Sporocytophaga myxococcoides DSM 11118: one gene and its partners. The main gene of each other region encodes a partner of the protein of the gene in region 2 in a complex. Links are inferred from orthologs where the notes say so. Each region holds a gene or a part of one and is shown on either strand. Other genes may lie near its edges. The genes, in order: smc, K350_RS0105155 and scpB.

Evidence for each region.
Region 1: the proteins of K350_RS0105155 (region 2) and smc are in contact, whole or in part, in a crystal structure (PDB 3ZGX), measured with the Bacillus subtilis proteins. The link is inferred for Sporocytophaga myxococcoides DSM 11118 from one-to-one orthologs.
Region 3: K350_RS0105155 (region 2) and scpB share a complex: the UniProt entries of both Bacillus subtilis proteins name them as parts of the cohesin-like complex. The link is inferred for Sporocytophaga myxococcoides DSM 11118 from one-to-one orthologs.

Annotation. Positions count from the first base shown.
Region 1 is NZ_KE384560.1:1,267,636-1,271,900, forward strand. Bases 41-4,148 are described here. They hold smc (chromosome segregation protein SMC), read right to left. Parts: upstream 3,766-4,148; coding sequence 241-3,765; downstream 41-240. Other genes in these bases: K350_RS0123755 (response regulator), read left to right, coding at 41-226; K350_RS0123765 (acyl-CoA desaturase), read right to left, coding at 4,069-4,148. Outside these bases: more of K350_RS0123755, read left to right, coding at 1-40; more of K350_RS0123765, read right to left, coding at 4,149-4,265. UniProt on the Bacillus subtilis protein: Required for chromosome condensation and partitioning.
Region 2 is NZ_AUFX01000004.1:535,702-538,670, forward strand. The notes cover bases 158-2,969. They hold K350_RS0105155 (segregation and condensation protein A), read right to left. Parts: upstream 2,039-2,969; coding sequence 1,277-2,038; downstream 158-1,276. Other genes in these bases: K350_RS0105145 (DHH family phosphoesterase), read right to left, coding at 158-596; K350_RS0105150 (nucleoside-diphosphate kinase), read left to right, coding at 774-1,193; dxs (1-deoxy-D-xylulose-5-phosphate synthase), read left to right, coding at 2,318-2,969. Also shown: more of K350_RS0105145, read right to left, coding at 1-157. UniProt on the Bacillus subtilis protein: Participates in chromosomal partition during cell division. May act via the formation of a condensin-like complex containing Smc and ScpB that pull DNA away from mid-cell into both cell halves.
Region 3 is NZ_KE384560.1:75,760-78,810, forward strand. Bases 96-2,989 are described here. They hold scpB (SMC-Scp complex subunit ScpB), read right to left. Parts: upstream 1,971-2,989; coding sequence 1,221-1,970; downstream 96-1,220. Other genes in these bases: K350_RS29510 (pseudouridine synthase), read right to left, coding at 96-1,123; K350_RS0118630 (TraR/DksA family transcriptional regulator), read right to left, coding at 1,972-2,355; K350_RS0118640 (lamin tail domain-containing protein), read right to left, coding at 2,749-2,989. Outside these bases: more of K350_RS29510, read right to left, coding at 1-95; more of K350_RS0118640, read right to left, coding at 2,990-3,051. UniProt on the Bacillus subtilis protein: Participates in chromosomal partition during cell division. May act via the formation of a condensin-like complex containing Smc and ScpA that pull DNA away from mid-cell into both cell halves.

The DNA of each region.
Region 1 (4,265 bases), on a different replicon or contig from region 2:
TTTGTTAACAGGATATTCGGATCTTCAGGCTGTTATAGATGCGGTAAATAAAGGCCATATCTATCAATATATCAGCAAACCCTGGGAAGAGCAGCATTTGAAAATTATAATAGAGAAAGCTTACGAAGTATATCGTTTAAAAATGGAAAACAAGGAGTTGGTTAAAAGCCTTTTAAGAGCCAATCAGCAACTTGAATTTTACCTTCGTCAGAAGCTGATTTCTTAAAAGACTTTTACTGTTTAGGCTAAAGATCTCAAATCCACCGGTACTAGCCTTGATACGCCTTGCTCCACCATCGTAATTCCATAAATAATATCTGTACTTGACATTGTCCTCTTGTTGTGTGTCACAATTATAAACTGTGATTCTTGTGAGAACTTTCTGATGATATTGTTGAACTTGTCAATATTGGCATCATCCAAAGGTGCATCTACCTCATCGAAAATACAGAATGGTGCAGGTTTAATCAGGTAAATCGCAAACAATAGAGAAATTGCTGTAAGTGTTTTTTCCCCTCCAGACAATTGGTTGATTGTTAATGGTCTCTTACCTTTTGGTTTTGCTATAATATCTATAGATGATTCAAGCGGATTGTCAGGTTGCTCCAGCTTAAGATCGCAGCTGTCTTCTTCTGAAAATAAAGACCTGAATACGCGTACGAAGTTCTCTCTGATTTTATCGTAAGCTTCCATAAAAGTATCTTTTGCTACTGAATCAATTTCATTGATTGTTTGCAATAAAGAATCTTTAGCTTTTGTAAGATCGTCTTTCTGTTCACTAATAAACTTATGTCTCTCCTGAATTTCCTGATATGCTTCCATAGCCATAGGGTTTATTGGCCCCATTTTATCAAGAGAGTTTTTTATTTGTACAACTTTTTGTTTCAGCTCTTCTTCACTGGCTTCAACATTACTATCCTGAGAAAGAAGTTCATCTATATCTATGTTAAATTCAACAGACAGCCTTTCTTTGATTGAGCTCAAACTTAGTTTATTATCGTTTAATCTTGTCTGAAGTTCCAAAAGAAGAGCATCACAGTTGTCACGCAGTCTCCTTAAATCTCTGGATTCTTTTTCTAATTCGTCAATGAATGCTCTAGCTCCGTAATATTCTTTTTCAGCTTCATTAACGCCTTGTTCTATAGCTTCTTTTTCCTTGTAAAACTCAACAAGCTCATCATCGCTGACATCTGCTCTTTCAAGGAGTATACTTATCTCTTCTTCTGTTTTCTGGGCATCTTCAAGGTTTTTTTCTATCCTTTGTTTGCTATTATCGTAAGCAGCCTGCTTGTATTCAATTTCCTGAAGAAGGCTTGAAATTTTATTTTTTTGCTGATGGTAAATAATATTTTCCTGATTGAATATTGCACTCTTATTAGTGAGTTGTTCATTCTGGATAATCAAATCTTCATTCAGCTCTTGTTGCCTGCTTTCAAGGTCTCTCAGAAGCGATTTTTCTTCTTCTGCTCTTGGTTTTGCATCTTGTATATCATCTTCCAGTTTTTCTATTTTGTCAATAATATCATCTCTCTTCAGAGCATTGCTATTGATCATTTCTGTAAACTGTTCAAGCTTTGTTTTTACAGAGATATAATTCTGACTGGTAAGGTTAATTTCTTTTTTAAGCTCTTCTATACTTGCTTTTAAAGTACTTTCCTTGAATTTGAAAAGTTCTCTTTGCTTTTTCTCCAGACTAAGTTTTAAGTCATCCAATTCTGCAGAAAGCTCTTTGATTTCCTGTTGAAGTTTTTCAAGGTTTTTGGCACGTCCGATTCTTTTTCCTTCAAATAAACCTACAGAACCTCCGGAAATACTGAATTTTCTCTTGGTAAGTTTACCATTCTGAGTAATGAAGATTGCATCACTATCACTAGGAAGCTCTTCCTGATTATTTGTAATGATATAGACATTGTCCAGTATAAATGATACCAGGTGTTTGTATTTCGGATCAAATTCAATAATGTCTTTGGCAGCTTTGCAATGGTCAAAAGACTTGGCAGGAGCAGAGTTGAAATTTTCAAAAGTTGAAAGCACAAAGAAATTAGCTCTCCCTTTTGCCGAATCACTAAGAAGATTTACAGCTTGAACAGCCTGTGCTTCATTTTCAACTACATAGTAGTTCATGAACGGCTCCAGGTAGTTTTCTATAGAAACTCTGTATTGATCTTCACAGGTAAGAATATCAGAAAGGAGGGGAGCTTCTTTTCCCCAATGAGAGTTCTTCTTCAGGAACTTTATTGCTTCAGGAAAACCTTCAAGATTATCAACAAGAGATTTAGTAAGGCTATATTCGTTCTGCTTGGAATCCAGCTTCCTGTTGATCTGCGTGATTTGATCCTTTATGGTTTCAATTTCCTTTTCAAGTTGGGCGATTTCTTCCTGAAGCGTTTTTTCTTGATTTTCAAGTTTCTCCAGTTTCAGGTTTTTGGATTCAAGTTCCTCTGAAATCTCTTGAACTTTGCCTTCAAAATCTGCAAGGCTGGCGGAATGTGCCGATGAGTCAGAGGTAGTTTTCTCAAGTTCCTGCTTCAATGAACTTGCCTGAATCTGATATATCTCAATGTTTTTATTCAGATGAAATACCTCTTCTTGTTTTTTTCTTAGCTGTCCGCTCAATACAGAAAGCTCTTCCTGCAGTCGGCTTGTACTGGCCTTCTGGTTTTCATATTCTTCTTTATATGCCTGAACTTTAACCTCGATTTCAGCCATTATTTTCTCTGCTGTTTCGGCTTCTGCCTGCAGACTGGAAATGCTGAATTCTGCTCTTTCATTACTTTTCTTATCCTGCTCTATTTGCTCACGAAGGTTATTATTTTTGTCGTTCAGGAAAGAAAGTCTTTCATGTTTTATTTTTTTGTCGCTTTCGTAATTTCTAATTTTGTTCACATGCTCATTCAGTGTCTTTTGTCTGGAAGCAAGTGTTTTTTCTCTGTTTACAAGCTCAGCTTTTTCTTTTTCAACCCCACCTTCTTTTTCTGCTATTTGGGTATTGTATCCAATTCTCTTGTCTGTTTCTTCTTCAAGTTGTTTCTGAAGAGATAAGAAATCTTCTCTTTGGCCTTGAATGGTGACCTTTGCAAGATCGATACTAACTTGCTTATATTGTTCTTTTACTTGAAAGTACTTTTCCGTCTGTTTAGCCTGCTTTTCTAAAGATTTCAGGTTCTTATTGATCTCAAAAAGTAGATCTTCTACACGTTCAAGATCTTTGTCCGTATCTTCAAGTTTTTTAAGGCTTTGTTTTTTCCTTACTTTAAACTTTGATATACCCGCAGCTTCTTCAAATAATGTCCTTCTGGAGTTGTCTTTGTCATTAAGGATATCATCCACCATTTTTAGCTCAATGATGGCATAACTATCAGAACCGATACCAGTATCAAGGAAAAGGTTGGTAATATCTTTCAGGCGGCAGGTAACGCCATTCAGTAAATATTCGCTTTCACCGGATCTGTAATATCTTCTGGTAATAGTAACGTGAGAATATTCAGTAGGAAGGAGATTTTTTGTATTATTAAAAGTTAGGGAAACTTCAGCCATTTGCAGTGGCTTACGGGTTTTGGTGCCGTTAAAGATCACATTCTCCATTTTTTCAGAGCGGAGAGCTTTTGTCTTTTGTTCACCCAAAACCCATCTTATAGCATCAACAACATTGGATTTCCCACAGCCATTTGGCCCAACTATACCTGTAATACCTTCATCAAAATTGATGGTAACTTTATCACCAAAACTCTTGAATCCTTTGATCTCTAATTTGCTTAACTGCATGAATTAACCCCTTTTTTGGAATTATGGAAGTTTAAAATTACAGGATACTAACGGATATATAGTAGTGCGGAGAACCGTTTTTCTCAACAGGATTATCAACAAAAACGTTCATTGACTGGGGATAAGTAGTGAATATTTCTCCGTCAAAATGTCTTTGAAAATTTAGGCAAGATTATACTATTGTTAAATTTTGAGATAAAAATCTTGTTATTAAATAGTTAATGGAAGTCCTGTAAAATGTAAAAACTCCCGAAGTTATGAACTCCGGGAGTTTTTGCATTTATAACTTTTAAAAGATTAAGTTTAAGCCAATGCTGTTTTACTTAATTTTATTATTCTGCAGAAGGACAAGATTCTGATAACTGGATATGTAGGATCAAATTCAAACCATTTCATTGCAAAATTTGCTCTTCCTGCATATTTGTGGTGGTTATTCTGAAATAACTCGCCTCCAAGAAGGAAATCTATAAAAAGGCTGTTTTTTGATTTATCGTTGTTGT
Region 2 (2,969 bases):
CTCGACACATCGACAGCAAGATTCAGAAGTTCAGCAATAATCATATGCACTTCCTTATTGGTGCTTGGATGCCTGAATGATCCCGTGTCTGTCATGATTCCTGCATAGATGCATTCACCTATACAAGTATCAAGGTATTCTCTGTCACCCAAGCCGATAATAAGCTTATAAATAAGCACAGCCGTCGCGGCAGCTTTTATATCCCAGAAAACAAAGTCAGCAAAATACTCAGGTTCAAGATGGTGATCAATCAGAACTTTTGTGGCAGAGGCATTTTTTATGAGATCTCCCAGATCATTTATTCTGCTGAGAGCGGAAAAATCCAGACAAAAAATAACTTCTGCTTCCTTTACCAATTTTGTAGACAACTCCACATTCTCTTCATACACAATCACCTCATCATTACCATTCATCCAGTTAAGAAAAGTAGGATAATCGGTTGGGGTAATTACCTTTGGATCATGCCCTTTTTTCTTGAGATAAGCCCACATCGCAAGCGAAGATCCCAAGGCATCAGCATCAGGTTTTGCATGAGTTGTGATAACAATTTTTTTTGGAGTCCTTAGGATTTCCCTTAGAGATACAAGATCCTGCATTGATTTCTTGGACGAGTAGACCCGTAGAATTTAATTATGCTTAAACAAAATTCTCTAGCTTTTGATTATAAAAAATTAGAGAATCGGCGCAAAATGAGAATTTTTTAAAAAAAAACCAATATTTCAGGAATCTGTATAATTTTGCGCTCTGAAATTTGTAACCCTAACAACAAAAATATGGCTGGTAACAGAACTTTTTCAATGATTAAACCTGATGCAGTAGCAGCAGGTAATTCAGGCGCAATTCTAAAGATGATCGAAGAAGCGGGATTCAGAATTGTGGCATTAAAAAAATTTAAACTTTCTGAAGAGCGTGCAGGTCAATTTTATGAAGTGCACAAAGAAAGACCTTTCTACAATGATCTTAAGAAGTATATGTCAAGCGGATTTATCGTGCCAATGATTCTTGAGAAAGAAAATGCAGTAGCTGATTTCCGTAAATTGATCGGTGCTACAAACCCTGCAAATGCGGAAGATGGTACTATCCGTAAATTGTATGCTAAATCAATCGAAGCAAACGCAATCCACGGATCTGACTCTGATGAGAATGCAGCTATCGAAGGAAGCTTCTTCTTCTCAGGACTGGAGCAATTTTAATAAAGCGAAAAGCAAAAAGCTGAAAGCAGAAAATAAGTTGCTCTCTGTTTTCAGCTTTTCGCCTTACGCTTTCAGCTTTGTGCCTATAGCTCTGTTACTTCTTCCGTCTGTGCCTGCCTCTTCTCTACCCAGAAATTATTAAATCCTTCTCCTACATAAATCATAAGATAACCTTGTGTCAATAGTTCCAGAATTGCAAGGAAGTTGTAAACCATAGCTATTTTTGTCCTGTACTCTGAGATCACATCTTCAAAAGATAACCTTGCAACATCACTAAGCTTGGCTAAAATATATTCTTTCTGATTTTCAATAGTATAAGGATATTGCACCACTGTGTGAATAGGCTTATTCTTTTCTTCTTCGAATTTTCTAAGTACCCTTTCATAAACTTTGAGAAGCTTGTAAAGGTCAATGTCCTGAAGTTCTGATTCTACATCACTTACTTCTGAAAGTTGCTTTATCTCCTTTACAATGTTACCTCTCTTTTCGAGGTTCATTCGTTCCTCTTCAAGATTAGCGAGGTCATTAATAATACTCTTGTATTTTTTGTACTCCAAAAGATGAGCCACAAGTTCTTCCCTCGGATCGACCTCATTGCCTTGTTCGTCAATTTCTGGTCTTGGCAATAACATTTTGGCCTTCACTCTCATCAAGGTAGCCGCAACAAGGATAAATTCACTGGCAACCTCAATATTCATCTCTTCCAATCGATGGATGTACTCAAGGAAGTCATTGGTTATTTTTGAAATAGGAATATCATAAATATCCAGCTCATCTCTCTCGATGAAAAAGAGCAATAGGTCAAACGGACCGGTAAAGAGGGGTAATTTAATTTCGAAGCTCACTTAGTAAATTTAACAGTAGTCTTTCAAACGGCAAAATCAATCCTGATTTATAATCAAGACCATGATTACTATCGAAAAAATTTAAACCACTGATTTTTAACAAATGGCGTTACAAAATTAGTTTTCTCGATTATTAACACCCTTTTAAAAAAATCCTTTTATAAAAAAGTGAGTATAATATCTAAGTAACGCTGGCGTTATTTGCCGGAGGCACATTTTTTCTTTTTTTAATTTAAGAAAACATATATTCTTTTATCTTTGTTTTAGTTTGGACTTGCCATGTTAATAAAACCGGGAAAATTATTGGGTCAGATCAACTCTCCTGAAGATCTGAGAAAACTGGATGAAACGCAACTTTACCAGGTTTGTACTGAGCTTAGACAGTTCATTGTTGACAATGTTTCCGTTTATGGAGGGCATTTCGCTGCCGGGCTTGGCGTGGTCGAACTTACTGTTGCGCTTCATTATGTATTTAATACCCCTAAAGATCAGCTTGTCTGGGATGTGGGACACCAGGCCTATGGCCACAAAATTCTGACAGGCAGAAGGGACGTTTTTCATACAAACAGGCTTTACAAAGGAATTTCCGGTTTTCCGAAAAGAAGCGAAAGCCCTTATGATTCATTTGGTGTAGGACACTCTTCCACATCAATTTCTGCAGCACTCGGCATGGCTGTGGGATCTAAATACAAACAAGAGTCTGACAAACAGCATATAGCAGTAATCGGTGATGGCGCTTTAACGGCTGGGCTTGCTTTCGAAGCAATGAATCATGCCGGAGTTTCAAACAGCAATCTGTTAATCGTACTCAATGACAATTGCATGGCAATTGACCCAAATGTTGGGGCCCTTAAGGATTATCTTACAGACATTACCACATCACAGACTTATAATAAGCTCAGAGATGAGGCATGGCATATTTTGGGCAAAA
Region 3 (3,051 bases), on a different replicon or contig from region 2:
TGATGAAATCTTTAGGTTTGTTTATGAGCACATATACAAGCTTTTCAGGTGAAAGTATTTTGCTGCCATACTTTACAGTATCGCCTTTTTTAACCTTATAGCCCATTTCAGTCACGACTTTGCCGTTGACTTTGATAAGTCCATCGGAAATAAGAACATCAGCCTCTCTTCTTGAGCATACACCTGCATTAGAGATGTATCGGTTTAGTCTTATTTCATCAGAAGATGTTTTGTTTCTTGTACCAGATTTCTTTCCTTCAGATTTTTTGAAATTTTTTGAGCTGATTTCTTCAGACAGGTTTTCGAAATCACTGAATTCGTCAAAGCCTTCGAGTTCTTCGTCCTTAGGTTTTGAGAATGTCTTTTTGAATGATGGTTTTTCTGAAGAGTTTTTTAATCCGGCCTTTTTGAAAGGTTTCTCATTGCGATCTCCAAAGCTTTTTCTTTTATCAGGACTTGATTTTGAAAAAGAACTTTTAGGTTCTGTATCGTCAAATTTTTTAAAACCTGTCTTTTTGAAAGGTCTTTCTTCCTGTTTTTCGGATCCTTTTTTCCAATCCTGTTTAGGTTTTGAAAAGGATTTTCCAGACCGCGTATCTTCACTTTTGCCTCTTGGCTTGCCACGAAATGATTTTTCGTCGGAAGATGATCTTTTTTTGCTATCAAAAGCAGAGCCTGATTTCCTCCCTCTTTTTTGATCTCTCTCTCTGTCAGTGTTATCGGAAGGTTTGGCTTTTTGATCTTCGCCAAATTTCTTTCTTACAAATTTATTTTTTTTATTTTCAGCATCACGCGAAGATGATTCTGTTTTAAAATCTCTTCCTCGTCCTGATCCGGAAAAGGAGTTTGACTTTTTGCCATCAGAGGGTTTTCTTCCTTTAAATTCGGAGGATTTTTCAGGTTTACCCGAATCTCCCTGAGAATCAAATTTCCTTCTTGGTTTTCCGGCTGGTACACGACCTGCTGGTGTTTTCTTCGCTCCAAAAGATGATTTCCTGGCAGGGCGAGCTTCGCCCGATGCCCCATCTTTCTTTGGGGTAGAAGATTTTTTTGAAGAAAATTTAGAAGCCTTGTCTCTATCCGAAGCCCCTCTTCCTTTCCTCTGAGGTTGGTCTTTTTTCATAATTCTTTAATGTTAGTATCAAAGTTCATAAAAAAATAATCAGGAAATGATTTCCTGATTAAATTAATATAAATAATTTTTTAGTTAAGTGGGAATCTTATTCCTCTGGTTCTTCAGAGGTTTGACTTTCTGAGGAAAAATCTTCTTCTGTCTGGGAATTGGTCTCAGAAGAAAGGTCTCCGAAAGTATCCTTGGTGTCGTTTTCCTGATTTTGAGTTTCCGTGTTAATATTCTCCTGAGTATTGAACTCCATTTCTTCTAACTCAGCGGCAATAATTTCATGTTCTTTTTCTACTTCGTCGCCAATCTCATTTTCGTCTTTGGAGAAATCTTTTGGCATTGGGAGGTCTTTAAGACTATTTATACCAAAATATTCCATAAACTTTGCAGTAGTGCCATAGAGGATCGGTCTGCCTACTCCATCAGATTTACCTTGAATTTCAACAAGCTCCTTTTCCAGCAACTTTTGAATAGCATAGTCGCAGTTTACACCTCTTATCTGCTCTATCTGATGTTTCGTAATTGGTTGCTTGTAAGCTATAATTGCACAAGTTTCTAGAGCAGAAGTAGATAATCTTTTTTTAGATTTTTGCTTGAGCAAAATACTAATACTGGATTGATATGCAGGTTTTGTAAGAAACTGATATCCTCCTCCCATAGAAAAAACTTTGAATGGGTAATTATCATCTTCATACTTCTGAAGTAGCTTCTCCAAAGAAGCCTGAATATCTTCAATCGGAACCTCAGCCTCAAACATTTCAGATAGGCAGGTTCTTATATCTTCCGGCTTTATAGGATCCGGAGAACAAAAGATTAAACTCTCAATATGATGTTGAAGGAAATCCAAATTAGTCTTTTCTGTTAAGTTTTGCCTCTATCGAATGCTGTGTGTGAGGAACTGCACGAAGACGTTCTTTGGGGATAAGTTTTCCTGAATCGACACAGATACCATAGGTCCCGTTTTTAATTCTGGCCATGGCATTCTCAAGCTGCTGAATAAATTTTTGTTGCCTAGCAGCAAGCTGTGTGAAGCTTTCTTTTTCGGCTGTATCAGCACCATCTTCAAGCAGTTTTAAAGTACCTGCTGTATTGTCGGTTCCGGAATCATTTCTTCTGCTCAGAGTTTCCTTAATGTAATTTAATTCTTTTCTGGCTCTATCCAGCTTGTCAGCTATAAGCTGCTCAAACTCCTTTAGTTCTTCATCGGAGTATCTGAGTTTTTCTTCTGCCATAACGCGGATTTATTTTAAATTAAAAAAACGGGACGAAAAGTTTACCACTTTTTTGTTGAGAAACGGAAATCCCTGATTTTTGGTGCAAATTTAGTATAAAAAATGGTTTTGCTGGGAAAGATCCAACAAATAATTGTTAAAGCTTTTGCATTCAACGAGTTAAAAAAAGATAATTATTTAAAATTTCCCTTAAAAGAAAATTATTTGAAATTGTAATTATGTTTTACCGCTTTTATGCGGGAAATAATTGATTGCCTGTCCATCTCAATATGATGCTTCATACGAAGGTAGCGGTCTATTACATCCACTTCTTTGTTTTTTTCCATACAGGAAGAAATTATGTCATTTACCAGGCATCTCATAGGGCAATATTTAACAATAATACTCTGAACTTCAATATGATAATATAACCGCCTTCTTAAACTTTTGTTTTTCTCCGTTCAGACGAAAAATCTCAAACATGATCATGTAAATTCCAATATCTGCTTTTCGATCATCATCAGCAATGCCATCCCATTGGAAAAAACCTTCGTTCCCCAATAGTTGATTGGAAGCAATCTTTTTTATCTCTCTTCCTTGTCCATCAAAGACTGTGATGGTCGCAATTTCACCAGGATTATCAAGTTGGTAGGTCAATAAAGCAAAGTCATTTTTACCGTCACCATTAGGAGAAAACTTTAAAGGTTGCACTGAAAA